2 regions of the Melaminivora jejuensis genome follow, and region 1 is predicted to be linked to the other one. Evidence: predicted binding sites of a transcription regulator. Region 1 holds the regulator's gene; the other holds the start of a gene.
What was found. The regulator FNR, encoded in region 1, switches genes on or off when oxygen is low (the NO sensors DNR and NnrR bind a similar motif). The targets are predictions, from matches to a motif close to TTGATNNNNATCAA.
Positions count from the first base shown of each region.

Region 1 (3,183 bases):
ATGATGGCCGCGCGGCGTACCAGATCATCACGGCTGAGCGCCAAGCCCCGGGCGATGGGCAGATGTCCCCGGTTGATGGCATCGTAATATTCATCCAGCGTCTTGACGTTCTGGCTGTAGGTCGCGCCCACCCGGCCAATGGCCGAGACACCCAGAGCAATGAGATCGCAATCGGGCTGTGTGCTGTAGCCCTGGAAATTGCGATGCAGCCGCCCCTGCCGCTTGGCGACAGCCAGCGCATCCTCGGGAAGTGCAAAGTGATCCATACCTATATAGGTATAGCCGACCTCATTGAAGATATCCAGCCCCAGCGCCAGCATGGTCAGCTTAGCCGAAGCCATGGGCAACTCGGCCGTCACGATGCGGCGCTGTGGCTTGAAGCGCTCTGGCAGATGGGCATAGGCATACATGGCGATCCGGTCGGGACGCAACTGCGCCACCTGCCTGAGTGTGCGCTCAAAGGACTCCGGCGTCTGCCGGGGCAGGCCGTAGATCAAGTCCACGTTGATGGATTCGAAGCCCAGGCGACGCGCACTCTCCACCAGCGCGAACACTTTTTCCGCCGGCTGGATGCGATGCACGGCCTTTTGCACTTCGGGATCGAAATCCTGCACCCCGAAGCTCAGGCGGTTAAAGCCCAACTCAGCCAGCAGGGCCAGACGCTGCTCGTCCACGGTGCGCGGATCGACCTCGATGGAGTATTCCCCGCCAGGCACCAGCGTGAAGCTGCGCTTGATCATGGACATTAATTCGCGCAGACCATCGTCGGACAGGAAGGTCGGCGTGCCGCCACCCAGGTGCAACTGGCTAATCTGCTGCCCGACACCGCAATGCGCGGTGTGCAGATCGATCTCGCGACTGAGGTAGCGCAGGTAGACGTCGGCGCGCTCCGGATGGCGTGTGATGATCTTGTTGCACGCGCAGTAGTAGCACAGCGACTCGCAGAACGGAATGTGTACGTACAGGGAGAGCGGCAGAGCCTTGCCTACCGAGCCGACCCGGCGCTGCTGCAGCGCAATGACGTACTCATCCTCGCCGAACGCCTCGACGAACCGGTCAGCCGTCGGATAGGAGGTGTAGCGGGGGCCGGAGACGTCAAAGCGGCGCAGCAGCTCGGGGGTGACAACAGTCATGATGAGAATTCCTTGCGTAATTTGTCACTGTGCCCCAGGGGTACCCTATGGTCTTGATTATGATCAAGCCCACACCATGTCGGAAAAATGACAATCCCGGGCTCCGACACTTATCCTGCCCGGGGTCAATGACGAGGCAGCGCACGTTCGGAGGTAAGCTCACGCCATGAAAAGGGAAAACACGCCGCCCCAGCTCCAGGCCATCAAGGTGGCCTGCTCCAACTGCAACCTGCGTGAACTGTGCATGCCGGTCGGTCTCGAAGAGCACCAGCTCAAGCGCATCGACGATGTGGTTGCCATGCGTCGCAAGGTCAAGCGTGGCGGCACCCTGTTTCGTAACGGAGAGGCGTTCACCTCCCTGTTTGCGATCCGCACGGGATTTTTCAAGACCTGCGTGGCCACGGAGGATGGGCGCGATCAGGTCACCGGTTTTCAGATGGCCGGCGAGATCATCGGTCTGGACGGAATCGTCAACGATCATCACACCTGCGATGCCGTGGCACTGGAGGATGCGGAAGTTTGCGTCATGCCCTTTGACCGCATCGAAGAGCTGTCGCGCGAGGTGACGGCACTGCAGACGCATGTCCACAAGATCATGAGCCGTGAAATCGTGCGCGAGCATGGCGTCATGCTGCTGCTGGGCAGCATGAGGGCCGACGAGCGCTTGGCAGCCTTCCTGCTGAACCTGGTGCAGCGTCTGCACGCACGCGGTTTCTCCCAATCCGAATTGATCCTGCGCATGACCCGCGAGGAAATCGGCAGCTACCTCGGGCTGAAGCTGGAAACCGTCAGCCGCACCTTCTCGAAATTCGTCGAGGATGGCATCGTCGAGGTCAAGCAGCGCCATGTCCGCATCGTGGACACGGCAGCACTCAGGCGCATCGTGAACAGTCAACAGGCCTGTCACTGACACGACCCTGCAAGCGCTCCTCAACCCGGGCTTGAAAACGAAAAAGGCAATGTGCTGCGGCACATTGCCTTTTTCCTTGCGCCCGCGATCTGCCTCTGGCCTGCACGACGGGCAAGCCGAAGGCCGCAGATCAGCAGATCAGCAGATCAGTTCATAGGCGTCTTCTTGCCATCCGGATAGTGGTAGAGAGTGATGGCCGGGTTCTTCATCTCTCCATTGGATTCAAAGGCGATATTGGCCGTCACGCCCTTGTAGTTCGACTTGAGCAGTTCGGGGATATAGACCTTGGGATCCCAGGAGCCGGCACGCTTCATGGCATCAGCCAAAAGCATGGTGGCGTCATAGGTATAAGGGCTGTAGATCTGGTATTGATTGGGATATTTGGCGTCGTATTTGGCTTTCCACGCCATGCCGCCAGGCATCTTGGCCAGAGAAGCCCCCCCTCGGCACACACCATATTGCTCAGGGTCTTGGCGCCAGCCGTCAATTTGGCGATCTCGGTCGTACACAGTCCATCACCGCCAAAGAATTTGACATTGCTCATGCCCAACTGCTCCATCTGACGCAGCATGGGGCCAGCCTGCGGATCCATGCCACCGTAGAAGATGGCATCGGGATTCTTGGACTTGATGGCTGTCAGGATGGCCATGAAGTCGGTGGCCTTGTCGGTGGTGAACTGCTCATCCACGACCTTGATGCCCTTTTCTGCAGCCACCTTCTTGAACACGCTGGCCAGGCCCTGGCCATAGGCCGTGCGGTCATCGACGACGGCCACTGTCTTGAGCTTGAGCGTCTCGGAAGCATAGGCCGCCAGACCCGCGCCCAATGCGTTGTCATTGGCAATGATGCGGAACGTGGTCTTGTAGCCCGGCTTGGACAAGTTGGGGTTGGTGGCAGCGCCAGTAACGTGCGGGATGCCGCAGTCGTTGTAGACCTTGGCTGCAGGGATGGTCGTGCCCGAGTTCAAGTGGCCCACAACACCGGCTGCCTTGGCGTCGCACAGCTTTTGCGCGGCAGCAGTACCTTGCTTGGGATCGGCTGCGTCGTCTTCGGCCAGCAGTTCGAACTTCACCTTCTTGCCGCCAATGGTGAAGCCTTGGGCATTGAGTTCCTCCACGGCCATGCGGGCGCCGTTTTCGT
Region 1 is NZ_JACWIJ010000002.1:1,296,573-1,299,755, forward strand. It holds gene hemN (oxygen-independent coproporphyrinogen III oxidase) at 1-1,133, opposite strand, end outside; gene fnr (fumarate/nitrate reduction transcriptional regulator Fnr) at 1,300-2,043, shown strand; partial or broken gene IDM45_RS06260 (branched-chain amino acid ABC transporter substrate-binding protein) at 2,190-3,183, opposite strand, start outside.

Region 2 (3,183 bases), 130 kb from region 1:
TTGCGCTGCCTCTCTTGCCCCGTTGCCTGCCTCCTGCCCGTGCTGCGGTGCGGCAGCAATGGCGATGGGCGCGCCGGCCCCGCAGGCCGCTGCCGCCAGGCGCTGCGCCAGGTCATGCGCAAACAGCGGCGTGTCGCAGGCCAGCGCCAGCAGCCAGGGCGTGCGGCAATGCGCCAGGCCGGCAGCGAAGCCGGCCAGCGGCCCGGCAAAACTCTCGTCGGCGTCGCTGACCACGGGCAGGCCCCAACTGCGGTAGGTGTCCAGATGGCGGTTGGCGTTGATCAGCACGCTGCCCACCTGCGGCTGCACGCGCCGCGCGGCGTGCAGCGCCAGGGGCGTGCCGCGAAAGGGCTGCAGGCCCTTGTCCACGCCGCCCATGCGCGTGGCGCGCCCGCCGGCCAGCACCAGCGCGGTGATATCTTGCGCCGCGATGTCCTGCAACGCGATCATGCGGGTGGATTGGGGCGGCATGGGGGCGCGGGGATGGGCTGGATGGACGGGCCGGGCAGCACCGGCCCGGAGCGCGCCGATCAGCCGCCGATGTAGCTCATCTCGATGCGCCGCGTGCCACTGCTGCCGCTGTCGGCGGGCAGGCTGGCGCGCAGCTCCGAGTAGCGGTCGCTGCGTTGGCCCCAGATGCCGGCCACCGCGCCCAGCAGCTGCTCGTCGCTCACGCCGCCGCGCAGCAGGCTGCGCAAATCCCAGCCCTGGCTGGCAAACAGGCACAGGTACAGCCGCCCTTCCATGGACAGGCGGGCGCGGTTGCAGTCGCCGCAAAACGCCTGGGTCACGCTGCTGATGACGCCGATCTCGCCCAGCGCCGGGTCGTGGCGACCGTCCGGGCCGGCCCAGCCCCAGCGCTTGGCGGTCTCGCCAGGGGCGCTGGCCGCCAGCGGCACCAGCGGCAGCTCGGCCTGCAGCCGAGCGATGACTTGGGCGGACGGCAGCACCTGATCCATGCGCCAGCCATTGGTGGCGCCCACGTCCATGTATTCGATGAAGCGCAGCGTGATGCCGGTGCCGCGGAAGTAGCGCGCCATGGCCGGGATCTCATGGTCGTTGGTGCCGCGCTTGACCACCATGTTGACCTTGAGGTGATCAAAGCCGGCGTCCCTGGCAGCGGCGATGCCCTCCAGCACGCCGGCCACCGGAAAATCCATGTCGTTCATGCGCCGGAACACCGCGTCGTCCAGGCTGTCCAGGCTCACAGTGACGCGCGACAGGCCAGCCGCCTTGAGCGCGCGCGCCTTGCGCGCCAGCAGCGAGCCGTTGGTGGTCAGCGTCAGGTCGGGCGCGCGGCCATCGACGGTGCGCAGCGCCGCCAGCTGCTCGACCAGGCGCTCCAGATCCTTGCGCAGCAGCGGCTCGCCGCCCGTCAGGCGCAGCTTGCGCACGCCGTGCGCCAGAAACAGCCGCGCCACGCGGGTGATCTCCTCGAAGCTCAGCAGATCGCCGTGCGGCAGATAGCGGTAGTGCTGGTCGAAGACTTCCTTTGGCATGCAGTAGCTGCAGCGGAAGTTGCAGCGGTCGGTCACGCTGATGCGCAGATCGCGCAGTGGCCGGCCCCGGGCGTCCAGCAGCAGGCCGCTAGGAGCCTGGCAGGCATCAACGACCGGCACCACGGGCTGGAGCACCGGCGCGCGCTGATCCGCGATGGGGATGACTCTTTCGGCCATGGGCACAAATTGTGCCGTATCGTTTTTGCACGCAGCCGCCGCAGGGCTTTGCCGCTTTGACGTACCTCAAGCATCGTCGGCAGTGCCTCCAGATAATTTCCGGCCATGCAACACGTTCACTGCTCCCGCCTCCATACGCCCCCGGCAGCACTGCCGGGCTCGTCTGTGCATCGCTCGAAGCGGCAGGTCGTGCTGCAGCTTGCAGCGCTTGCCCTGCTGCCCAGCCTGGGCGCGCGCGCCCAGGCGCCTGCTCCAGCCCAGGCTCCGGCGCGCCCGGCCCTGGCCTCGACCATCAACCGAACGGCGCGCTTTCGCGCGCTGTCGCAGCGGGTGGCCAAGGTCTATGGCCAGATGTATCTGCAGGTGCTGCCCGGGCGCTCGCGCGACTGGCTGGAGCACTCGCGCAAGCAGATCAAGGCGGGGCTGCGCGAGTTGAACGAGCAAAGCTGGCCCGCCGAGGTGGCGCGCCTGCTGGCCAGCCTGCGCCAGGCCGCGCAGCAGCTGGATGCGCTGCTCGACCAACCCGTCTCCAAGGACGGCTATCTGGCCGTCATCAAGCAGTCCGAAGCCATGCTGGATGCGGCCGACAAGGCCACGCAGGCGCTGGAGCAGCTCTCGCCCGTGCCCACGGCGCGCCTGGTCAACATCGCGGGGCGTCAGCGCATGTTGTCGCAGCGCCTGGCGCGCAACTACGGCTTTGTCATGTCCGGCCTGGCCGGCAGCGGCGTGCGCGAGCAGATGGCGCAGGATGCGGCGCTGTTCCAGACCTCGCTGGCCGATCTGGCCAAGGCGCCGGTCAGCACCTCGGCCATCCGGGGCACGCTGGAGCTGGGGCAGGCGCAGTGGATCTTCCTGGAGACCACCCTCAAGCGCCCGCCCGAGGCCCGCGCCCTGGAAGACGTGGCCAAGGCCAGCGAACGTATGCTGGAGGTCATGGACGAGCTGACCGCCCAGTACGAGGCGGCGCTCCAGGAAATCCTGGGCTGAGGCTGGCCGGATACCGGAAAACACCAGTAAATACCAGCAAAATCCGGCTCAAACCCTTTTCCAGCAAGCGATGACAGCTATGCTTTGAGTAGCATCATCGCAGCCGGGCAGGCCCGCCTCAGCCGTGGCGTATGGCCACGGTCTTGAGCGTGGTGAAGCCGTACAGCGCCTCAAAACCCTTCTCGCGCCCGTGGCCGCTGGATTTCACGCCGCCAAAAGGCAACTCCACACCGCCGGCGGCGCCGTAGTTGTTGATGAAGACCTGGCCCGAAGCCAGCCGCCGCGCCAGGCGCAGCTGGCGCGCGCCGTCGCGCGTCCACACGCCCGCCACCAGGCCGTAGCGCGTGCCGTTGGCCAGTTGCACGGCCTGCTCCTCATCGTCAAAGGGCATGGCGGCCAGCACTGGGCCGAAGACCTCCTCCTGCGCCAGCCGGTGGCCAGGCGGCACATCGCGCAAGAGGGCCGGCGCCTGATAGAAGCCGGTGTCGGGCGCCTCCTCGACCACGCTGCCCTGCGCCAC
Region 2 is NZ_JACWIJ010000002.1:1,423,028-1,426,210, forward strand. It holds gene mobA (molybdenum cofactor guanylyltransferase MobA) at 1-471, opposite strand, end outside; gene moaA (GTP 3',8-cyclase MoaA) at 531-1,676, opposite strand; gene IDM45_RS06875 (type IV pili methyl-accepting chemotaxis transducer N-terminal domain-containing protein) at 1,866-2,663, shown strand; gene IDM45_RS06880 (aldehyde dehydrogenase family protein) at 2,782-3,183, opposite strand, start outside.
Region 2: a site for FNR is predicted at 1,733-1,746, ahead of IDM45_RS06875 (type IV pili methyl-accepting chemotaxis transducer N-terminal domain-containing protein). Genes of this name have one in related genera too.